Regions from separate parts of the Ruegeria sp. D3 genome, predicted to be linked through region 2. Evidence: riboswitches for the same ligand, from Rfam matches in the RefSeq annotation. Region 2 holds a riboswitch; each other region holds the start of a gene.

Region 1 (7,882 bases), on a different contig from region 2:
CGCGAAGGCAGATACTGATAGACCAGTTTCGAGGAATGACCGCGTTCCTCGGGTGTCATACCGCCGTCACCGGTGGTGGTCGACGTGCCCGCAGCGGACGCTCCGCGACCCAGCGCCTCTTTCGCGGGGCCGGACAACGCGCCGAAACTCATGCCTGCGATGGTGATCGGAATATCCAGCTGTATCGGGTTCTTGGCAAAGCGCGTGCCCAGCGTGACTGAGGTGTCACAGCGTTCGCGATAGCCTTCCAGCGGATAGCGGCTGACCGAGGCCCCCAGAAACAGCAGATCGTCGAAATGCGGCACCTTGCGTTTCGCGCCGCCACCGCGAATGTCATAGATGCCCGTTGCCGCCGCCCGCCGAATTTCCGCGTTGACCGGGTTTGAAAACGTTTCAGACTGTATCGGCATCGTGCGTGGTGTGTGATCGTCCATAACGGTCTTCCTCAGTATTCTGCCGCGTTGTCGACATCGAAATTATACAGCTGGCGGGCCGAGCCATAGCGTTTGAACTCTTCGGGCTTGGCATCCGCGCCTGCGCGGTCCAGCAGGTCGGCCAGTAGGGTCAGATGTTCGGGGCGCATCTCTTTTTCGATGCAATCCGCGCCCAGACTTTTGACCGAGCCGCGCACGAATAGCCGCGCCTCGTACAATGAGTCCCCCAGCGCGTCACCCGCATCGCCGCAGACCACCAGCGTCCCCGCCTGCGCCATGAAGGCGGACATATGGCCGATATTGCCATGCACCACGATGCTGATCCCCTTCATGGAAATTCCGCAGCGCGAGCTGGCATTGCCCTTGATCACCAACAACCCGCCATGGCCCGTGGCCCCGGCATATTGACTGGCGTCGCCTTCAACGATCACTGTGCCCGACATCATGTTCTCGGCCACGCCCGGCCCGACCGAGCCTTCGACCCGAACGGTCGCCTGCTGGTTCATCCCCGCACAGTAGTACCCGGTCGAGCCTTTGACCGTGACCTCAATCGGAGCGTCCAAACCAACAGCGATGGCGTGACTGCCCTTGGGGTTCTGAACCTGCCACTGGGTCTGGTTCGCCTCGGTGCTTTGGGCCTGAAGGGCGGCGTTCAGCCCGCGCAGGCCCTGTTCGGCAACATCATAGCTCTGCATTTTAGTGGCTCCAGAAATAGACGGTTGCAGGTTCGGGTTCCCAGACGCGGGCATCCTCGATCCCCGGCAGGTTGACCAAGGCGCGGTATTCGCTGCCAAAGGCCACGTACTGATCGGTCTCGGCCATCACCGCCGGTTTGCAGGCGATGGGGTCGCGAACCACGCCGAACCCATCCTTGGTGCCGACCACAAAGGTAAAGAACCCGTCGAGATCCTCAAGGCTGCTTTCCAGCGCCTCGCCCAAAGTGGCCCCATTTTGCATCCTCCACGTCAGATAGGCCGCGCCAACCTCGGTATCGTTCATGGATTCGATGCGCACGCCTTCACGCATCAGTTTGCGGCGCAGCGCATTGTGGTTGGACAGCGATCCGTTGTGCACCAAGCACTGATCCGCGCCGGTGTTGAACGGATGCGCCCCTTCTGTGGTGACGGCAGATTCAGTCGCCATGCGTGTATGGCCAATCCCGTGGCTGCCGGACATCGAGGTCAATTGGAATCGCTCCGCCACCTCCCGAGGCAATCCAACTTCTTTATAAATTTCGATCGTATCGCCGTCGGACATGATCCGCAGGCCAGGGCGCAATTCCCTCAGGGCCTGCCGCGCAGCGCTGACTTTGTCGTTGGCCATGCTCAGAACCGCATGAGTGTCATTGCGACCCAAGCTGACGGGGCTGGTCAAGACATCGGCCAAATCTTCGGCCAGAGTCTGAAAATCCGCGTCCGGATTGTCGGATTGCACGGTGAGCTTTGCCTGATCTCCGACAGGTCCATAAATCGCGATCCCGGCGCTGTCCGGGCCGCGATCCGTCATTGTGATCAGCATATCTGTCAGCATCGCGCCCAATTGAGGCTCGAGCGTTTTGTCCTTCAAAAAAAGGCCGACAATTCCACACATGTGTCAGCTTCTCCTGTATTGAGTTGGGCAGACGCTAACACCTGAACTTCAGGTTATCAACAAGGGGAAATTAATATTCATAAGGGGAATATTTTCGGCTATCTATTTCCCCCGCATTCAAAAATCACGGAGAGCAACCCCGCAAAACCTCAGCAGCGGTTTATCAATCGCCGAATCGTGGCTAACGCGTCTGCGGATATGAGATGATCGACAGGTAGCGGGCTGGCAGTTTGCGCAACACCTCGGGTCCATGCGGTGCGTCCGCATCAAAGAACAACGTGTCACCCGGCACCAGCAAATAAATTTGATCGCCGTGTCTGTAATCGACTTCGCCTTCAAGCATATAGAGCATTTCAATCCCGTCATGCTGGAACGTCGGGAAAGTGTCGGATTCTTCCGTCAGCGTGATCAGATAGGGTTCGACCACAACACCGCTGGCATTGGACCCCATATGACCCAAAAGGCTGTATTGATGGCCTGCGCGTGTCCCGGCCCTCTCGGTTTCAATGCCTTCCCCCGCTTTGGTGTGGGTTGCGTTTCGGGTTTCTTCATATCTGCGGAAAAATGCAGTGATCGGCATGCTTAGGGCATTGGCCAGAGATTGCAGCGTCGTCAATGAAGGCGATGTGTATCCGTTTTCGATTTTTGACAGCATACTGATGGATAACCCGGTCAGCCCCGACAATTCCGCAATTGTTACACCCTGCTGCAACCTCAACGCGCGGATTTCCCGACCGATCGCCGTTTCGAGATTCTTTTCACCGGGGTCCCTGACCTTGTGGGGATCCTGAGAAAACTGAGGTTTGGACCTATCGTTTGATGCTTTCACCAACCTATCCTTAACGCCTTTCGCTTCGTCGTTATCGCCTGCAATTTTCCTGAAGGGAAACATATTTTCAAAACTACATTCCTGCGCAACCTCCGGTGATTTGTGTTGACCGGCGATCTGATCTCGGGCAGTGACGCATTTGATGGTTCCCTGGGGCATGCTCCAGCGGTGAAAAGGGAATACGGTGAGGTTTAAGTGCCAAGTCCGTAACTGCCCCCGCAACTGTAGGCGGTGAGCGAAGCCAATATCCCACTGACGTGAATAATGTCGGGAAGGGTGGCCAAGCCTCGACTCGCAAGTCAGGAGACCTGCCATCGCAACCGAAACCAACCCGGGGCGGGGCGTCCTGGAAGGAGGCTTGATGGTACCTCTTACGCCTTTATGCGCGACCGCGTTTCAGTACGGCCCCAGCGGCCGTGGAACAGGCGCTTGATGGTCGAGACCACTGATCATTTCGTTCTGATCTGCGCGACCTGTCAGGGTCTGGAGGCAGCGCAGCACATTGCGGATGCCTTGTGCCCTGAATTGCCTGCGGGTTTCGCAGTGCGCACAGTAGATTGTATGGCTGGATGCGATCACCCGGTCACTGTCGGATTTCAGGCCCTGGGAAAAGCCCAATACCTGTTTGGTGATATCGGCAGCGAGCAGGAGCTGAATGCTCTTGCCCAATTCGCCGCGCAATACCTGGGCAGCGCAACTGGTTGGACAAAGGCCACAGACAGGCCTGCGCCTCTGATAACTAAGACATTGGCGCGCATGCCGGCGTTGGCTGTTCGAGAAGCTCGATGATGAGCAGACCCTTCCTGCAGGCGCGTGGTGTAGCCTACTATTCTTTTCACGGTGACGTTCTGTTGCAGGACATCTCGTTCGATCTGGAAGAGGGGTCGGTTCTGGCCATTGCCGGTCCGAATGGCGCTGGCAAAACCACTCTGCTGAACTTACTATGTGGCGCTGAAGCTCTGTCTGAAGGCGACGTTCTGGTGCAAGAGCAGAGCTTGAAAACATTGTCAGCGACGGAGCGCGCCCGAAAAATTGCCGTCGTTAGTCAGCAGGAATATCCCGATGGGCGGTTGCATCTGCGTGACTATGTGGCACTTGGGCAAATTCCAATTCGCTCGGACCGCTCCTCTGAAGATCACGCAAACGACTTGACGCGAATTCTGGACCTGACCGGCCTTATGGAGCTTGCCGACAAGCGCATGGCAGTGTTGTCGGGTGGCGAACGTCAGCGCGCCCATATCGCGCGTGCGCTGGCGCAGAACCCTACTCTTCTGTTTTTGGACGAACCGACGAACCATTTGGATCCCGACGCCAAAGGGCGGATGCTGTCGCTGGTCGCTGGACTGGGGATAACTGTCATAATGATTGTCCATGACATTGTCATGATCCCCGAATTCGCCACCCATGTCGCATTAATGAAATCTACCCGGCTGACCGGCTTTGGCCCTGTTTCGGAGGTCCTGACGACTCAACATGTGCGCGACACGTTCGGCGTCGACTACTTGTTCTTTCAGCACGACGGTCGGATGATCCCTGCGCTGGACATACGAAAAACCACTGTTTCCCAACCCTCCAGGAGATTTCCAAAATGAAACATATCTTGTCCGTGGCTCTGGTTATGGCCATGGCGGGCGGTGTTGCTGCGCATGAAGTGACCGTAGACAATTGTGGTGAACCGTTAGTGTTTGAAACCCAGCCCGAACGGTTGGTCGTACATGACATGAACATGACCGACATGGCCTTTGCGCTGGGTCTGCAAGACAAAATCGTCGGCCTCACGGGCATCACCGGCTGGTACAAAACCAGTCCTGAATTCGACACGCTTCGTGGAGATATCCCCGAACTGGCACCGAAATATCCATCGGTGGAAAATATTGTCGCGGTAGAACCCGATCTGTTCTTCGCCGGCTGGTACTATGGAATGCGTCCCGGTGGTGATGTAACGCCAGAAACACTTGCCCCGTTCGGGATCAAAACCATGATCCTGACTGAAAGCTGCGTTCATTTGCATAAAGACCGCCCCGAGGCCAGCATGGACCTTTTGTTTGACGACATTCTGCGACTGGGCAAAGTCATGCATGTCAAAGACAAGGCCGAAGCGCTTGTATCTGGTTGGAAGGATGAACTGACCGCAATCGAGGCACAAACCGCAGACTTACCGAAACCTCGAGTGTTTCTGTTGGATGGCCCGGCGGACGCTCCGTTCACTGCTGGGAAATACGCAATCCCCAACGCTATGATAGCAGCGGCGGGTGGTCTCAACGTTACCCGTGATATGGACACAAGCTGGGGTCGCACGTCATGGGAAACCGTGGCAGCCGCGAACCCTGAGTTTTTAGTGCTGTTGGACTATCAAACCGGAAACGGAGCCGCGGATACGTTCAGGTTTCTGCAAGAACATCCTGTGATGTCACAAACCGACGCGGTCAAAAACGAGCGCTGGATCGGTTTGCGGTACGAAGAATTGACCCCTGGGCCGGCAAACATTCAGGCCATCGCAAAATTGGCAGCAGCCATGCGCACGGGTCTGAACTGATTTGGGCCGTCTGGGGCTGACACTTTTGATGGGGGTGGCCATTCTGGCCGCCCTTCTTCTGGTTTCGACAATCTACGGAACCACATCCATTCCTCTGTCCGATACGGTCTTAGCTATTCTGCTCGGCGCTGGTTTGGTCGAGGGAGACATGTCACCCCTTCACCGCATCGTCTTCGACCTGCGCCTGCCCCGCGCGCTTTTTGCCGCCGTGATCGGCGCTGGCCTTGGAGTTGTTGGAGTCGTGCTGCAAACGACTACGCGAAACGATCTGGCCGACCCGTTCCTGTTCGGTCTTTCCTCCGGTGCGGCGGCGGGGGCAGTGTTCGTCATTACGGTGACTGGTGACATACTGGGGTTCTGGACTTTGCCGATAGCAGCATTTTGTGGGGGTCTGGTGGCCTCGGGCATTGTGCTGGCTCTTGTCCACGGGCTGCGAACCAGTGCACCGGAAAAGCTAATCCTGGCTGGGCTTGCCGTGTCGTTTCTGTTCTCGGCGTTGACTAATTACCTGATTTTCGCAGGTGACAACCGTGCTGCGCATTCTGTCATCTTCTGGATGCTGGGCGGATTGGGTCTGGCGCGTTGGGAAACCTTTCCGCTCGTATGCGCGGGTTTGGTCCTAATTCTGGTCTATTCACTGTATCGCAGCCGTTGGCTGGACGCCTTGTTGACCGGTGACATGACGGCGTCGACACTGGGTGTCCCGGTCCAGTCGCTGCGGTTCAAGATGTTCTTTGTTGCCGCTCTGGCTACGGCTGTATTCGTTTCGGTCGCCGGGGTGATCGGGTTCGTCGGGCTGATGGTTCCGCATATCGCGCGCGGAATTGCCGGACCACTGCACACCCACTTAATCCCTGCGGCCGCGGTGGTCGGCGCTGTTCTGCTGACCGGGTCCGATATCCTCAGCAGACTGCTGCTGGCCCCGCAAGAACTGCCGGTCGGCATAGTGACCACCTCGTTAGGGTCCGTTTTCGTGTTCATTTTGTTGCTGAGAACTGCAAACGCGAAACGGTAGGTCACACCGAGCCTGTTCTCTCATTCTTGGGCTGCAAACTGTGGTCACCCGTCAAATTCCGACATTCATTTAAAAATATATCCTAGATCAACCTTAAGAGTGCCCAAAAAATGATCTAAATCAAAACCTGCTCGGTTCAAAAACGCTAAGCGGAAATTAGCAAACAAAAGAAACGACGAGAGCCAGGTCTAAAATGGACCAAGTGACGACCCGTCGCGCTTTCCTGCGCGCCCGATTTCAAGAAGAGGACGGCAAAATAGCCCGGCCTCCGGGATCGGTCGGCCAGGTCTTTTATGATCAATGCACAAAATGCCGAGACTGCGTCGTGGCTTGCCCCGAAGGCGTTCTTTCAATCGCGGCAGATGGATTTCCCGCGTTCACTCCAACCGAAAATCCCTGCACGTTTTGCGGCGCGTGCGCCGAAGCCTGCCCAACACCGGCGCTTGATATCAGCCGATTGGCCCTGTGGCCATGGCGCGCGTCGCTTGAAAAGCAAGCATGCCTATCCATGAACGGCGTCAGCTGTCGCATCTGTCAGGACAATTGCGAGCAGAACGCAATCCGATTTTCGCTCCAAACCCAAGGGCGCGCGGAACCCGCTTTGAATGTTGACGCGTGCAATGGATGCGGATTGTGCGAGGCGCTTTGTCCTGCTGACGCACTTACACTGAAGCATAACCCTCAACCTCAAATGGAAGCGATACAATGAACATCTGCGGTTGCCTTGCCCATGTCGCGCCGGACTATGCTGCCAATGCGGCGCAATCCATGGCCGCAACTCCGGGCGTCGAACTCCACGCCCAGACCGAAGACGGCCGTTTCGTCGTCGTTGTCGAAGATACCCCTGAACGCCTTGCGTCCGAGACCATCATGGATCTGCACCAGATCCCAGGGGTCGTGTCTCTGACGTTGACCTATCACCATTTCGAGGACCTCGCAGAGACCCGCCCGCGTCCCGATGCCCCAAGCCAAACCACCAGCCGGAGGCTCACGCTATGACACATTCTGAATCACGCCGGACATTCCTCAAGGCCACTGCGGCCACAGCCACAGCCTCGGCCGCCGGTATTCCGCTGGCCACAGGCGCAGCCGACGCTCAGGCGGCAACGCCGGATATCCGCTGGGACAAAGCCGCGTGCCGGTTCTGCGGAACGGGCTGTTCCGTTTTGGTTGGCACCAAGGAAGGCCGCGTTGTGGCCACTCAGGGCGACCCGGACGCGCCGGTGAACCGCGGCCTGAACTGTATCAAGGGCTATTTCCTGTCCAAGATCATGTATGGCAAAGACCGCCTGACCACTCCGTTGCTGCGCAAAACCAATGGTGAATACGACAAGAATGGCGAGTTCGAACCGGTCAGCTGGGACGAAGCCTTTGATGTCATGGCCGCCAAGTGGAAAGAGGCGCTGGCCAAGAAAGGCCCGACCAGCGTGGGCATGTTCGGCTCGGGTCAGTGGACGGTCTGGGAAGGCTATGCCGCC
Region 2 (7,882 bases):
GGCAGGCGCGCCATCGCGGTGATGCACGGCCTCGGCCATGAAACCGGCGGCGTTTTCATGCTTGGTCAGATGAAAGGTGATTCCGGCCTGTTCCAGCGCATCGACAAGGGTCAGAACCTCACCACCGGGCATTCCAAAGGCGTGGCGACATCCGGCCTCGTACAAACGTTGGGCCAGAAGGTCCGCTGCGCGGGGCGAGAGGTCTTGCATAAGTCATGCTCCGAAAAACTGTTTCACAGCAGATTGCGGAGGACGGCCCCAGACGCAAGGCGGATCACGCCAGTGTGACTATTTGACTGCTGTTTCAGCGACAGCTTGAAACTTGCCATCTAGTTCCTCGGCGATCTCACGTAAGGGGGCTCCGCCCTCAGAAACGTAGGGCGCAAAGACAAAACTGGGAGTCTTGTAAGACAGGGTGGCGGTGCCGTCCTCATTCTCGGTGACATAAAAGCGGATCGGCGCCTCGATCATCGCGTTCACCGAGGTTTCCAGCACGCGCACGGCGTAGTCGTTATTGAAGGCGCCGATAACCCGATTGCCGGGGATGGTGATCCCGCGCGATGCAGCGGCCTTGGTCGGGCCTGCCTGCGTGACCACGATCAGACCATTGGCCTTGATGGCATCCTTGGTGTCGGCAACCAACGCGTCATAACTTTTGTCGGTTGCGTAGCTGGCCCAGCCCGAGAGGGGCTCGTCTGCCAAAGCAGGGGTCGCTAACAGGGTTATCGCAGTCCAAAGGGCTTTCATCGGGGCCTCCTGTTACGGGGTTGAGACTGTGATGCCAGAAAGCGGTACAGGGCGCATTCACAATCTTGTGCGTTTTCCCGATTGCGCCTGTGGCCGGAAACCCCCAGAAACAGGCAAATGCCACCCGATGAGGTCCGAATTGGATCAGATGCGCCTGTTGATATGTTCGTCCTGTGCCGGTTCCCGCGATTGCGGGGCTGAGGTCAAAGCTGTCGAATTCGCTCTGACTCGCGCGGGGATTGAGGGAAGGGTTTCGGTCGATCAGCACGCCTGTTTCAGCGGATGCTCTGAACCCGTGGCCATCGCGCTGCAGGCCGATGGCGGGGCGTCATATGTGTTTTCAGGGGTCGATGTCGCTTCGGACGCCGATGATATCGTGGCGACCTGCCGGACCTATCTGGAAAGCCCCAAAGGCTGGATCGAAGACGCCCGGCCTTGCGGGCGGCTCCGAATGTGCTTGCGGGCGCGTATCCCGGCGCTTTAGTCGACCTGTAGTGTGACCGCCGCGCTGACGGGGATGTTGTCGACCGTCAGCGGGCTGTGGCCGTTTGCGTTCAGAGAGACCGAGACTTCGACCTCGCCCTGCGGCAGATGGTCGATATGCATCCAGTTACCGTACAGCCGGGCCAGTTTCTCTCCATTTACGTAGACATGTGCATGCCCCTCGCCGTCGACATCGGTCTTTGAGGCATTTTGTGGTGAGAACCGAAAGTTCTGCGGCATGACATGCAGGTTCCAGCCCGCCATAGGATCGGGCGTAAGAGCGATCTCAAGCCCCGGAGCATCAGCGCCAGCAGGCAGGTTGATGGCAGTCGAATGATCGTGTGCGGCTGCCTCGGCGTGAGATGGACTGTGATGTGCAGGATCGCCATGGTCATGGCCGTCGAAAGTGACGCCATTTGCAGCCGCAACCACAAATCCTGCACCACTTCCAAAAACTATGCCGATTGCAAACAGGGCAAGTGAGCGTGCCATTTTATGTTCCTTGATGGTAGTAGAAACACGCCGAGCTGGTCTCGGCGTGTTCATAAGCGTGCTTGTCAGGCCGCAGCTTCGGCACGCTGGCTTTCATGTCGCCAGAAGCACCCGGCGAATGCCCCGACCAGAACCCAGGCTACCAGTCCGATGCCAAAAGCGCGCGCGGCAAACAGCGCGCCGATCTCGGTCGGAACGGGGCCGGTGAACACGTCCGGCTCGGGCGCGCCGATCAGATGTGGGGCCAACAGCAGGGCGGCTGCGATCACATAGCTGATCAGAGTGCCGCCAAAAGCAATCAGCCACATGGCAACACCTGCTGCTGCGACGGTCGCAAACCACCAGATTTGACGCGCAGCGACATCGGCTGCTGCCACGCCGGGCACTTCTGGCGCGAGCGAGAATCCGGGTGCGAGGTGTACGGCAATGAACCCCGCAAGCCCCCACAAAACGCCGGTGCGCCCGTCAATCTTATGGCCGTTGCCCTCAGCCACGGACATCAGCGCAATCATCATCAGCGCATAACCGGTATAGATAAGCATCGTGAAAATGACGCTCAGCGCATCGCGGAACAGGTCCGAGAACATTCCCGGTAGCTCGGGGTGAGCACTTACGACGTCACCGCCGAAATGGATCAATTCGCCCGATTCATACAGTTCCGCGTGCAGCAACACAGGTTGCACAAAGACCAACTGCAGCAAGGCGGCAATCAGCCCCGCTGCAGCACCAGCGAACAACGCGCTGGTCAGGATACGGCTAAACATGGGTTTAGTGGCAGGGGAAGCCGGTCGCGTGGCGCACATCGTGGGCTGCGTCATGCAGGGCCGCGGCCTGAACGTGGCCGGTCAACGTGATGACGCCAAGGCCCAGAACCACAGCGAACATAACCGGCAGGATACCAACGCGTGAGGTCGATGCGGTTGTTGCTTGAGTTGCCATTTTTAGTTCTCCTTTACCGTCGCACCCGACGGTTGGTGTTTTCATTCGTGCCTGGCAGGTCTCCTGGCTGGCGGGTCGATGCCTCTGTTCGCCTTCCCCCTGAAACTTAGGAGTGGCTGGTTGAACAGGGCTCACCGCTTACAGTCGCGGGGGCGGCTGTGGATTCGATCGCGCGCGGTCTCACCACATTCCCTCTTAGCTTGCCGGTATTGCCGACAGGACCAGACAGGTTCATTTAGCCGTTACATCTGCTGTCGCGCAATCGCCATTTGCGACGTTTTAGGTCAGATCACGCGCTTTTTGAGAAGATAAATATCCATGATCCACCCATGATCAGCGCGCGCAGTCGCTCGGGTGTCCAGAATCGACTGTGCAACATCGCTCAGAGGGCCGTTGATCAGGATTTCTTCAGTCATGCCCACATAAGCCCCCCACCAGATGTCATAATCTGCCATCTGAAGATGTTGGAACGAGCACTCACCATCCAACATGACCGCCACGTTTGATGCACCGTCTGGCCACCCTTCGTCGCGAATCCGCCGCCCCGTGGTCACGATGTAGGGGGCACCCAGATCGTTGATCGGAATCGCGTGGGCCGCCGTCAACGCCTGCAGCGCTGTGATGCCAGGGATCACCCGCGTCGTCGGTTGAGGGTCCAACCGCGCCGCGATTCGCAGTGAGCTGTCGTATAGCGACGGATCGCCCCAGATCAGTAGCGCCACGTGCTGTGCGCCGGGATGGGCGGTAATCGCCTCGCGCCAGCGCAGCGCAATCGCGTCGTGCCATTCGTCCACCCCGCGCAGATACCCGTCTTCCGAGCGGCGCTTGGGGATGTCGAAATAGGCGATCTGCGGCGGCGTGTCGGTCACCTGCGCAATGATCTTTTCGCGCAGCCCGGCCAGATCGGCCTTGTTCTCGCCCTTGCGGGGGATCAGGATCAGGTCCGCCGAGCGGATCGCCTGCGCGCCCTGAAAGGTCACGTGGTCAGGGTTCCCGGTTCCAATGCCGATCAAGGTCAGGTCAAACATCGTCAAACTCTGCCAGCGGGCCATAAAGGATCAGCGCCGGGGCGGTGCCTATCTCGTCCGCCAGTTTTTCGGACAGCGCGCCTACAGTACTGCGATGCAGCTTTTGTTCGGGGGTCGAGACGGATTCGGCCATTAGTGCTGGCGTCTCCAGCGGGAGGCCATGGGCGTGCAACGTTTCGACCAGCAGGGGGAAGGTGCGCTTGCCCATGAAGACGACCGTGGTCGCATCGGGGTCGGCCAGCGCAGGCAGGTTCAGGTCCTCAGGCAGTTTGCCGCTGACATCATGACCAGTGACAAACTGTACTCGCCGCGCGGTCAGCCTGCGGGTCAGCGGGATGCCCGCCGCCGCCGCTGCCGCCACGGCCGAGGGGATGCCGGGTATGATCTCGTATTCGATCCCAGCCGCGCGCAGGGCCACCAGTTCTTCTTCCAGACGCCCGAACATGCCGCCATCGCCGGATTTCAACCGCACGACCCGCTGCCCGGTCAGGGCGTAATCCACCAGCAACCGGCTGACATGGTCCTGCTTGGGCGAGGGGCGCCCCGCCCGTTTGCCCACGCCCACCAGATCGGCATCGTCGCGCGCATGGGTCAGGATCGGCCCGCTGCTGAGGTCATCAAACAGCACCGCATCCGCCTTCTGCATCCGGTCCACAGCCTTCAGCGTCAACAGCTCCGGGTCGCCGGGGCCTGAGCCAATGAACGAGACAAACCCACTCATACTGAGGCCTCCGCGATCAGGTGAAAGAACGTGCCGGTCACATTGCCACGCACCGATCCGGTCTGCGGCCCTTCGGCCCCTTCTGCGTCAAACACACGGGCCAAAGGCGCGTCAGGTTGCTCGATGATCGAGGAATAGTGGAACTCATGCCCCCGCAGGCCTGTGCCTACGGCAAAGCCGGGCATCGGGGCCAGCAGTTCGGCGCGGCGATAGCCCAGATTGAACTTGCGCTTTTCATAGGACGTCACCAGCCCCAACAACCCGGCCATCTGGTGCGAGACACCCTCTTTATCGATCAGAGCCTGTCCCAACGCCATATAACCCCCGCACTCCCCATGCACGGGCTTGGTTTGCGCGTGGTTCCGCAACCCTTCCTGAAAGACGGATGCGGCGGCCAGAATGCCTGCATGCAACTCGGGATATCCGCCCGGCAACCAGACCAGATCTGCATCCGCCGCCGGGGCTTCATTCGCCAATGGCGAGAACGGTAACACCTCGGCCCCAGCCGCCCGCCAGCCTTCCAGCAAATGCGGATAGGTGAACGAAAACGCCGCATCGCGGGCCAGCGCGATCCGTTGCGCCGGTGGCCGCGGCAGCGCGGCGGACGATGGCCCATTCGGGCCTGAGGACGCCGCCCGCTTGATCGCCTCAAGATCGACATGTTCGCGCAGAAACGCGGCATAGCCCACAATTGCGCTTTCCAGATCGGGATGTTCAACCGCCTGGATCAGGCCCAGATGCCGCTCGGGCAGGGTCAGGTCTCCACGACGGGGCAGCACGCCCAGAACCGGCAGGCCCGCGCGTTCCATTCCCAACCTCGTCAACCGCTCATGCCGGGGGCTGGCGCAGCGGTTCAGAATCACGCCCGCAAAGGGCAGATCGGGGTTATACATCTTGAACCCCAAAGCCGTCGCCGCCGCCGATTGCGCCTGACCGCCCACATCCAGCACCAGCACCACCGGCCAGCCCATCCGTAACGCGGTTTCCGCACTGGACCCATGACCCAGTTCACCGGGCTTGGCGACGCCGTCGAACAACCCCATCGAACCCTCGGCGACCACAATATCCGCGCCCTCAGCCTGCGCTGAAATCGCGTCCAACAAAGGCTCACCCATGGCCCAGCTGTCCAGATTGAACGAGGCCCGCCCCGCCGCCGCCCGGTGAAAGGCTGGGTCGATATAATCCGGTCCGCTTTTAAAAGGCTGAACGGTCAGACCATCCTCGGCCAGCGCACGTAACAAGCCCAGCATGACCGTGGTCTTGCCCGTTCCCGAGGACGGCGCGGAAATCAAAAGGCCCGGAGGGTTAGTCATCGCGTCATTCATCCTCGGGGCTCCAACTGGACCACGGGCTATCGGCGCTTTGCGGGCGATAGCGGCGGTCGTAATCTTTGGAATAGAGGCAGCTTTCGTCGAACCCTTCGCCCGCCAGCGCTGGGCCGACCATGATCAGGGCGGTACGTGCGATGCTTTCATCCAACACGTCTTTCAGGGTGTCCAAAGTGGCACGGATGATGCGCTCATCGGGCCAACTGGCCCGATAGACCACGGCCACCGGGCAATTAGCCCCATAGGCCGGGGTCAGGTCGGCGATGACCTTGTCCAGATTGCCGATCGAGAGGTGAATGGCCAATGTCGCGCCGGTGCGGGCGAAGTTCTCAAGCGTCTCACCCTCGGGCATCGAAGACGCGCGGCCCGGCGTGCGGGTCAGCACCACCGATTGCGCGAGGCCAGGCAGGGTCAGCTCGGTGCCCAAGGCTGCGGCAGCCGCAGCGAAAGAGGGAACGCCGGGGGTGACGCTGACCGGGATACCCATTTCTTTCAACCGGCGGATTTGCTCACCCATGGCGGACCAGACCGACAAATCGCCTGAATGCAGTCGGGCCACATCTTGACCGGCCTTATGCGCGGCGTCGATCTGGGCCATGATCTGATCCAGATCCATCGGCGCGGTGTTGATGATCTTGGCCCCCTCGGGGCAGTGGCTCAGGATCTCTTCGGGAACCAGCGAACCCGCATAAAGGCACACGGGACAGGACGCGATGATATCGCGCCCGCGCAGGGTCAACAGGTCGGCAGCGCCCGGTCCGGCGCCGATGAAATGAACGGTCATGTCTGTCCTCCGATGGCGATGGCGCAAGTGGCCAGCCGGTCGTCTGATATCTGTCGGGGTGAAAGCAGCCGCGCGCCCAGTCCGGCGGCGGCAAGGGCGGACGCTTCGGCCACGCTGCTGGTGCCGTAACTGGCGCGGCTGCGGGGCGAGCAAGTGAGCGTGCGCTGCCCGGCCAAATCGGCGGGTGCGATGAAATGCAGGGGCAGGGCGGTTTCGGCGGCGAATTCTGCAAGCGCGGCGTGACCTTCCTTGTCCGCGACGGTCGCCAAGGCGCTGACGGGGTGGTCCGCGGCGGCCGCCGTAAAGGCCGCGCGCAGGCTGTCCATGGTGGCGGCGGAGGAAAAGCCAAGGCCCGCGACGATCATAGCGTGACGCTCCACTGCACCACCGGATAGGCAGATTTCCAACCGCGTCGGGGGCCCAAAGGCGCAGCCTGAGCCAGTTCGATCCGCAGAAGGTCGCCGCCTAATGCGTCGTGCCATTGCGCCAGTAACGTTTCGCTTTCCAGCGTCACCGCATTAGCGACCAACCGCGTGCCTTCAGGTAGCGCATCGCGCAACCATGCCAGAAGGTTTGCGTTCAATCCGCCGCCGATAAACACCACATCGGGCAACGCAAGCCCGGTCAGGTCATCAGGGGCAGTGCCGTGGACTACACTCAGCCGATCCTGTCCCAGCGCATCCGCATTGCGGCGAATACGCTCGGCACGATCTGCGCGAGGTTCAATTGTGGTGGCCGTCAGTGTCGGATCACACATCAGCCATTCTATACTGATCGAGCCGGTGCCACCGCCGATATCCCACAAATGCTCGCCGCGCTGTGGGGCCAGCGCAGACAGGGTCAGGGCGCGGATAGGGCGTTTGGTGATCTGTCCATCGGTCTCGAATATCTCATCCGGCTTGCCCGAGGATTTCGGCAGTGCGCGCCCATCACCCGCGACCTCTAGCGCGACGCAGACCGGGTGATCGAACCCGCCCAGCAGCGCCTCGGTCAGGGACACACTGCGGGAACGCTCACGAGGGCCGCCGAGCGCCTCCATCACATGCAGGCGGGTGTCAGCAAAACCGGTCTCGGTCAGGTAAGTCGCCAGTTCCGTCACCGCAGCCCCGTTGCGCAGCAGCAGGATGGCGCGCAGGCCCGGCGACAGGTGTGGGCGCAGCCGGGTCAGAGGGGCGGCGTGCAGGCCAAAAGTCAGTGTTGCCTCCAGCGGCCAGCCCAGCCGGGCGGCGGCCAGCGAAAACGTCGATTGGCCGGGCAGGGCAGTCCATTCCCCGGCTTCGAAATTGCGCGCGATGACAGACCCCGCGCCAAACCAGAACGGATCGCCCGAGGCCAGCACCACGGTGGGCCGCCCCCGGAA
Region 3 (7,882 bases), on a different contig from region 2:
GTGCCTTTCAGGTCAATCGCCATCACGGTCTGACCTTCGGGGTTGTAGACAGTCATTATCTTGTTCTGCGCAATGGCCTCGACGAAACTGCGGTCGGTAAAGAAAACCGTCGCGCCGGGAACGTCGCGTTGGTTGAAGCCTATGGCGGTGGCGTCGAAACTCTTGCCGTCCAGTTCAAAACGGATCGGATAGCTCTCGCCCTGTTCGATCTCGCCCCAGGCCTTGTTGTAGACGGCGAAATAACCGCGTTTGTCCAACGCGTCATACCCGATACGCACGACCGAGAGATCCTGATAAATCGTCTGGATCAGGCACCCATTCCCAAGCGCAGGGTCCATCATGATGTTCCAACCCTCGACGAAACCCTTGTCGATAAGGTCTTGTGCAAACGCTGTTGTTGTTGTGACTGCCGTTAACAAGAGAGCAAGAAGACGAGGCATTGGTTAAGCTCCTGAAATATGTCGAATATCGGACGCTCGCATTCGGAATCGAGTTGATACCAAAGTCCGGCGCATCTAAAGCGCCAAATGTGCCGAACGTTTCTATCAAATCTTGAGAAGCAGGCGCAATTGTTCCATTTTGTGCGCGATCGGGTAATGCCGGTGGTGGCCGTTGTTCGAGATTAGATGTTTTCACTATTCAGGATCACATGATGAACCGTCAACAGATACGTTTTCTTCGACGTACCTGCACCTCGGTGCAAATTCGGCTGTCCGAGGAAAGCCCCCTTCGTGGAACGTTTGAGCGGGGGGACGAGATCTCGCTTCTAACCGATGGCTCGATCTTTCCTCATGTCGCGCAGCAGCACGAGTGGAATTTCAACGAAACACGCTTCATTGGTCAGGTTTGCGATGCAGCCTCTTACCATCTTATTGATGTCGGGGCGAATGTCGGGCTCTATACGCGGCAGGTGCTGCTCAATTACCAGAACGTGCATTCCGCTTCCTGTTTCGAACCCAGCCCGGACAATGTCGAGCATCTTGAGCGAAATATCGGCGGGATGCCAACTGCGACGGTCCATAACTTCGGTCTGGGAACGACAGATGGTGAGTTGACCTTTTTTACTGACGATGTGAACGGAGGAAATTTTTCGTTCAATGAGAATGCAGTAGCGGGCAGAAACCATCACGTGATCAAAGCCCCGATCCGCAAGATATCGGAGCAGTTGCTTGACGATTGCATGGGGGATGAGGCCCGAAAGCGACGGTTGATTTGGAAATCTGATACCCAAGGTTTGGATGAGGTGCTGATGAGCGAACTTCCACTCGGATTCTGGCAGCGCGTTGATTTGGCGGTGTTCGAAGGGTGGCGGATACCAAAGCCTGAATTCGACGCCCAGGCCTTTGCCACGGTCCTGAAGGCGTTTGACTTTGTTTATATCATGGGTAGCAGGAACAAAAGACTGCAGCGGACAGACGCGGAACAATGCATGCATTATCTATCCGGTACAGACCGCAGATGGGCCGATGTTTTCCTGTCGAGGCGCGAGCTGTCCTGACCTCTTAACCTGCTATTTAGGTCTGGTATGGTTCGCTAGATCTCCTTGCGCGCCCGCAGCGCTGCCGTGATCGTTCCGTCATCCAGATAATCCAACTCGCCACCAATCGGCACACCCTGAGCGAGTGAGGTCAGGCGCACCTGACCCTCTAGCTGGTCGGCGATGTAATGGGCTGTGGTCTGGCCATCGACGGTGGCGTTCAGGGCGAGGATGACCTCGGTGATCCCTTCTGCAGTGACTCGATCTTTGAGGCGCGGGATGCGCAGTTCGTCCGGGCCGACGCCGTCCAGTGCCGAGAGTGTCCCGCCCAGCACGTGATAGCGGCCTTTGAACACGCCTGCGCGTTCCATCGCCCAGAGGTCGGCGACGTCTTCGACTACGCACAGCTCTCCGGTGGCGCGGGCCTCGGCGTCGCAGATGTCACAGATGTCCGTGGTGCCCACGTTGCCGCAGTTCAAGCATTCGCGGGCGGTGATGGCGACCTGCTGCATGGCATCCGACAAGGGTGTCAGCAGCAGCGCTCGTTTGCGGATCAGGTGCAGCACAGCGCGACGGGCCGAGCGGGGCCCAAGCCCCGGCAGTTTGGCCATCAGGTCGATCAGATTGTCGATGTCGCTGTTCGAACTCAACGCGCGTACCCCTGCACAGGGGCCGGGCAGGGTGCCCGGCCTTTGGACCGTCAGGAGTGTCTATCAGAACGGCAGCTTGATGTCTGCGGGCAAACCCATGCTTTCGGTCAGCTTGGCCATCTCGGCCTGCGCGCGTTCGGCGGCTTTGGTCTGCGCGTCCTTGATAGCGGCGAGGATCAGGTCTTCGACGACCTCTTTGTCGTCGCCGTTGAAGATCGAGGGGTCGATGTCCAGACCTTTGAGTTCGCCCTTGGCGGTGGCAGTGGCTTTGACCAGTCCAGCACCGGATTCGCCGACAACCATCAGATTGTTCAGTTCTTCCTGCATGTCGGTCATCTTAGTCTGCAGATCCTGCGCGGATTTCATCATCTTGGCCATATCGCCCAGACCGCCGAGTCCTTTAAGCATTACGTTTTCTCCTGCTAATCGGTTTGTCGCCTAGATACGGACAGCGCCCGTGCGGCACAAGGGGGCAGTGCCCTCCCGCCCGTCGTCGCGGTCTTTTGCAAGACCTCTCCTCCCGTTGGGCCCGGCAGAGCGCGGGCAACGCCCGCCGCCTGCCGGGCCCTAGGTCGCTCAGGGGTATCGGCGTCAGCCGATGGCCCGTGGCGGGCGCGGGAGGGTTAGTCCTCCTCGAACGGGTCCCATTCGTCTTCGACCTCGGGCAGGGCTTCGGTTTCGACCTTGGCGGCGCGTTCTTCGGGAGTTTCGATGCGTTTGATCTTGGCTTTGGGGAATTGAGCCAGCACCGCCTGTACCAGAGGGTGCTGTTCGGCCTCGGCCTTTAACGCCAGATCGGCGGCATCTCGGATTTCGGCGATGGTTGCCGCCTCGCCGTTGGCCACAATGGTCACCGCCCAGCGGTTGCCGGTCCAGCGTTGTAGTGCGGTACCCATGCGGGCGGCCAGATCGGTTGGGGCTGAGTCTGTTGGCGTGAACTCGATCCGACCGGGTTGGTAAGACACCAACCGGACGCCGTTTTCGACCTCAACCAGCAGTTTCACATCCCGGTTGGTGCGGATCAGTTCGACCACATGTTCAAAACTCGGGTAGCGGGCCAATGCCGTTTGCACATCCTGCGCCAGTGCGGCCGTGGGCGCTCCGGCCCCGCCGCGAATGGGCGGCGCATAAGTGGAGGCCACCGGGGCCTGCGCGGCGTGTGATGGTGCGGTCATTCCGCCGCCGGGCCCGCCGTTTGGCGGTGGGGGAGGCGCGTCTTGCAACCGTTTGATCAGTTCTTCTGGGCTGGGCAGGTCAGACACATGGGTCAGGCGGATAACGACCATCTCGGCGGCCATCATGGCGTTGGGCGCGGCTGAGACTTCCTCGAGCGCTTTCAACAACATCTGCCACATGCGGGTCAGGACCCGCATCGGCAGGGCCTCGGCCATTTGCTGACCCCGCGCGCGTTCATCAGGGGAAACGGTCGGGTCTTCAGCGGCATCCGGCGTGATCTTTACCACCGACACCCAATGAGTGATCTCGGCCAGATCGCGCAGCACGGCCAGCGGGTCGGCGCCTTCGGCATATTGTGCGCCAAGTTCGGTCAGCGCCCCGGCGGCATCGCCACGCAGGATCATGTCCATCAGGTCCAGCACCCGGCCCCGGTCGGCAAGACCCAGCATCGCACGCACCTGATCGGCGCTGGTTTCCCCGGCGCCGTGTGAAATCGCCTGATCCAGCAGAGAGGTCGCATCGCGGGCTGAACCCTCGGCGGCGCGGGTGATTAGTGCCATCGCGTCTTCGGCGATCTGTGCGCCTTCGGCATCGGCGATCTTGCGCAGCAGGCCGATCATGTCCTCGGGCTCGATCCGTCGCAGGTCAAAGCGCTGACATCGGGACAGGACCGTCACCGGCACTTTGCGAATCTCGGTGGTGGCAAAGATAAACTTCACATGCTCGGGCGGTTCCTCAAGCGTCTTGAGCAGCGCGTTGAAGGCGCTGGTCGACAGCATGTGGACCTCGTCGATGATATAGATCTTATAGCGGGCCGAGGCCGCGCGGTAGCGGACGCTGTCGATGATCTCGCGAATATCGTTCACACCGGTCCGGCTGGCGGCGTCCATCTCCATCACGTCCACATGGCGACCTTCCATGATCGCCACACAATGTTCGCACTGGCCGCAGGGTTCGGTCGTCGGTTTGCCCTCGCCATCGGGGCCGATGCAGTTCATGCCCTTGGCGATGATCCGGGCCGTGGTGGTTTTGCCGGTGCCGCGAATGCCGGTCATGATAAAGGCCTGCGCGATCCGATCCGCCTCGAACGCGTTTTTCAGCGTGCGTACCATGGCCTCCTGCCCGACCAGATCGGCAAAGGTTTCAGGGCGGTATTTGCGGGCAAGAACCTGATAGGCGGGGCTGGGCGTGTCGGTCATATCTGCTCTGTCGGATTCGGGTTCCGATGCAGCGTAGAGACCCCCGCCGCCCGCGTCCACCGCCGCCTTGGGGGAAATTCGGTTTGCAGGTCAGTTTGCACAGCATAGAAGCTATGTGAAAAGGAGGCCGGGGATGGAGCCATTTGCAATTCACGTGGTCGAGGTCGCGGCCGGTCACGTCGCGCTGTCGCCGCTGCCGGGGCGCGCGGGGGAGTATGCGCGGGATTTGGATATCATTCGCCGCTGGCGGCCCGATCTTGTGATTTCGATGACCACAAGCTCCGAGATGGAGCAGGCCGGGGCGGGAAAACTGGGAGATGACCTGCACGCCGAGGGCATAACCTGGACGCACCTGCCGATTGAAGATTTTGGCGCGCCGTCGCCGGACACCGAGGCCGCTTGGCCCCGGATCAGCCAGTCTGCCGCGCAAATTCTGGCGCGTGGAGGGCGGGTGCTGGTGCATTGCCGGGGCGGGTGCGGGCGGTCGGGCATGATCGCCCTGCGGCTTATGGTCGAACAGGGCATCGCCTCCGACGCGGCGTTGCGCCGCCTGCGCGCCGTGCGGCCCTGTGCGGTTGAAACCGACGGACAGATGCGTTGGGCAACCTGCGCGCCGGACTGAGTTACAGCGCCAGATGCTGCTGGGGCTGTGCTGGTTGCGCCGGGGCCAGCTCTGACACTTCAAGCATGGCACAGGGCGGTACTGGTAACTGGCCGGCCGGACGGGCCGCAGCAACGGGGCCGAACAGCATATCCGCATAACCATCCAACGCGTCGAGCGAGGCGTCCGTGCTGGTGCCGCAGAAGATGCGAATTTGATCTTTCTGGGCGCGGAATCGGGCGATGCAGCCCTGTGGGCAATGGCCCAGCTCTCCGCTGCCGTCCAATGCGAATTCTTCCGACGTGGCAGGCACCGCGGATTCCATCGCTTGCACAATAGCCCGTGCCATCTGCGCTAAAGCCGGGCAGGTCTTGCCGGTTTTCTGACATAGGGTTGCACTGAATTGGTGCGTTTTTGTCTTCCAGATCATAATGCGCCCTCCGCGCGGGGAACGGGGCATGGATCAGGTGTGACAGCGCGCTGACAATCCCGCCCGGACACCCCGCCCGAGTTACAGTTTTGATTTGATGGCAGGTCTCCTGACTTGCGGGTCATCGCGTTGCCGACCTTCCCAGCCTTGCGGGCCAGTGGTATTTCGGCATTGCTCACCGCTTACAGTTGCGGGGGCAGTCGCGGCATTGGATCGTTCCGGCATGACCGGGCAGAACCGCACCGTGTTCCCTTTTCATCTTGTCCCGACACGGGACAAGAACCATCACGCCATCGCTAGCGGTTGAGCGGGCTTTGAGTCAAGCGGGCGCGCGCGCAAAGTGGACGTTTGGTCATCTTGATGCGCCCTTGACTCAGCCCGGCCAAAGAAGTGGGGATAAGGGGTGAACCGAACAGTTCAGATCAGGTGAGCAACGCTATGCTGGATGATACACCCCCCGTCCTGACCGAGGATTTTCGGTTTTCTGCCGGTTCGGCAATGCTGTCGGCACGCCTGTACCGGCCCGTGACCGATCCCAAAGTCGCCGTGGTTATACATGGTGCGACCGGTGTCCCGAGGGATTACTATCAGCATTTCGCGCATTGGCTGGCAGCGGATCAGGGGATCGCCTGCCTGACCTACGACTATCGTGACTTTGGCCACTCACTGACCGGACTACTGCAGGAATCGCGAGTAAAGATGGCGGATTGGGCGCTGACCGACATGCCCGCCGCCAGAGCGGAAATGCGCCAGCGTTACCCACACGCAGAACACTGGAGCATAGGGCACTCGGTCGGAGGGATGCTGGGGCCAATACAACCTGATATCGACCATATAGATCGCATGATCTGTGTGTGTTCGGGGCTGGTGACAATCAGTGATCACCCTTGGCCTTATCGCGCGCTGGCGTCCTTGTTCTGGTATGGACATGTTCCGCTGGCAGTAAAAACCGTTGGATACCTGCCAGGAAAGGCAGTGGGATTTGGGGCCGACCTGCCTGCACCGGTTTACTGGCAGTGGCGTAAGTGGTGCACGGCGCCCCAAAACTATCTGCCTGAAATCGGAAAAACGCTACCAGCCGCAACCTGGGCAGAGAAAGGCAAACCGGTCGATCTGTTCACTTTCGAGGACGACCAGATGGTTCCGCCCGAAGCCGTTTGGCGGTTGGCAGATCTGTACGGCTCCAGCGCTCGGCGTCATGTACTGTCACCGCAGGAATTCGGACTGAAGGACATTGGCCATATCGGCGCGTTCGCGCGTCGCAACGAGTCCCTATGGCCGCGCTTGATCGCATAAGTGCTGCGCGTCTAAACCGGTCAAAACTGTCGGGGATGAAGTGAGAGGTTGGACATCGACCCAAGCGGGGCTCGTTGTGGCTGCTTCCTTCCGGACCTGACCAGGTTGGCGAGGCGCTCGCCCGCGCCAACCTCTCAACGGTGGATATAGGCATTTGGTTCATGCTTGGCAACCCGTCAGAGGGAGAGCTGAATGTTCAGGAAACCTTTCGCATCCGGACCGATGACTTTGGCACGATAGCGTGCCAATTCTTCCAGATGTTGGTCAGCGGCCGCTCCGGTTTTCACAAGCGCATGGGCACCGGGTATGGGTGACAACTGAAAAGGCTGGGGCGCCTCTTCCAAAGGGTCCATCGGTAACAAGCCCGACAGGTAATCCCGTACAATATGTTGAATCGGAAGGACCGGCAGAGGAATTCGGGTCGCGTTTTCGGCAAACGGGAAGTTCCCGCCTCCGTTGGCGCGATAGTTGTTCAACGCGACAACAAAGCGCTGATCTGCGTCGATAGGGCGGCCGTTGAATCGCAATTCGCGAACCCGATGGCTGTTGGGATGAAGTATTGCGCCACCTGTGTCGAACCGCGCCGGAGATGCTAGATCTAGTGCGTAAGTTAACCCGTGTAGCACGTCAAAATTATGTCCGGCGCGATTCGTATCCACAAGGTCCGATTGTTCACCCGGGCGCATCTGGTTCAGCACGCCAGCGGACATTTCCAGCCAATCTTTGATTTCAGTGCCCGAGACAATGACGGCCTGCATCTCGTTCGGAAACACGTTCAGGTCGGCAACATGGCGCGTACATATCTGCCCGGGTGGGATATCGGTGAAAAACCGAGGTCCTGCACGACCGCCGAATTTCGACGGTGCAACTGCCGACAAGACGGGTAGCCCCGCATTGGCAGTTCCCTGCACATGCTGCCGCAATGCTGCGGCTTGCGCGGCAGCCACAAGCGCCAGACCGCGATCCCAGGCGCAAAAGCTGAAATAGCTGTGCAGATGATGCGACGTGTGTCCAACGGGCGTGTTGTACTGCGCGCGAGTTTCGCGGTGCGCC

The links. Region 2 has a riboswitch for cobalamin ahead of ACR0DX_RS02095 (CbtB domain-containing protein). Riboswitches for the same ligand answer to the same signal wherever they lie in the genome.
Region 1: another riboswitch for cobalamin. It lies ahead of ACR0DX_RS10560 (DUF1636 family protein); the one in region 2 lies ahead of ACR0DX_RS02095 (CbtB domain-containing protein).
Region 3: another riboswitch for cobalamin. It lies ahead of ACR0DX_RS12840 (hypothetical protein); the one in region 2 lies ahead of ACR0DX_RS02095 (CbtB domain-containing protein).

The regions. Positions count from the first base shown of each region.
Region 1 covers NZ_JBQFPK010000006.1:82,657-90,538, forward strand. Annotated here, with positions in the region: gene ACR0DX_RS10540 (FMN-binding glutamate synthase family protein) at 1-434, opposite strand, end outside; gene ACR0DX_RS10545 (GltB/FmdC/FwdC-like GXGXG domain-containing protein) at 446-1,129, opposite strand; gene ACR0DX_RS10550 (class II glutamine amidotransferase) at 1,131-2,024, opposite strand; gene ACR0DX_RS10555 (helix-turn-helix domain-containing protein) at 2,206-2,853, opposite strand; cobalamin riboswitch at 2,980-3,183, shown strand; gene ACR0DX_RS10560 (DUF1636 family protein) at 3,286-3,642, shown strand; gene ACR0DX_RS10565 (ABC transporter ATP-binding protein) at 3,642-4,445, shown strand; gene ACR0DX_RS10570 (ABC transporter substrate-binding protein) at 4,442-5,389, shown strand; gene ACR0DX_RS10575 (FecCD family ABC transporter permease) at 5,391-6,404, shown strand; gene napF (ferredoxin-type protein NapF) at 6,598-7,113, shown strand; gene ACR0DX_RS10585 (chaperone NapD) at 7,110-7,403, shown strand; gene napA (nitrate reductase catalytic subunit NapA) at 7,400-7,882, shown strand, end outside.
Region 2 covers NZ_JBQFPK010000001.1:413,721-421,602, reverse strand. Annotated here, with positions in the region: gene ACR0DX_RS02120 (thiamine pyrophosphate-binding protein) at 1-210, opposite strand, end outside; gene ACR0DX_RS02115 (DUF302 domain-containing protein) at 289-747, opposite strand; gene ACR0DX_RS02110 (DUF1636 family protein) at 875-1,231, shown strand; gene ACR0DX_RS02105 (hypothetical protein) at 1,228-1,722, opposite strand; gene ACR0DX_RS02100 (CbtA family protein) at 1,788-2,486, opposite strand; gene ACR0DX_RS02095 (CbtB domain-containing protein) at 2,491-2,661, opposite strand; cobalamin riboswitch at 2,698-2,902, opposite strand; gene cobF (precorrin-6A synthase (deacetylating)) at 2,946-3,689, opposite strand; gene cobA (uroporphyrinogen-III C-methyltransferase) at 3,682-4,410, opposite strand; gene ACR0DX_RS02080 (cobyrinic acid a,c-diamide synthase CobB) at 4,407-5,735, opposite strand; gene cobM (precorrin-4 C(11)-methyltransferase) at 5,728-6,522, opposite strand; gene ACR0DX_RS02070 (cobalamin biosynthesis protein) at 6,519-6,887, opposite strand; gene cbiE (precorrin-6y C5,15-methyltransferase (decarboxylating) subunit CbiE) at 6,884-7,882, opposite strand, start outside.
Region 3 covers NZ_JBQFPK010000008.1:47,840-55,721, reverse strand. Annotated here, with positions in the region: gene ACR0DX_RS12870 (hypothetical protein) at 1-440, opposite strand, end outside; gene ACR0DX_RS12865 (FkbM family methyltransferase) at 653-1,498, shown strand; gene recR (recombination mediator RecR) at 1,534-2,127, opposite strand; gene ACR0DX_RS12855 (YbaB/EbfC family nucleoid-associated protein) at 2,191-2,535, opposite strand; gene ACR0DX_RS12850 (DNA polymerase III subunit gamma/tau) at 2,751-4,502, opposite strand; gene ACR0DX_RS12845 (dual specificity protein phosphatase family protein) at 4,636-5,124, shown strand; gene ACR0DX_RS12840 (hypothetical protein) at 5,126-5,533, opposite strand; cobalamin riboswitch at 5,616-5,835, opposite strand; gene ACR0DX_RS12835 (alpha/beta fold hydrolase) at 5,972-6,829, shown strand; RNA gene ffs (signal recognition particle sRNA small type) at 6,868-6,966, opposite strand; gene ACR0DX_RS12825 (bifunctional 2',3'-cyclic-nucleotide 2'-phosphodiesterase/3'-nucleotidase) at 7,006-7,882, opposite strand, start outside.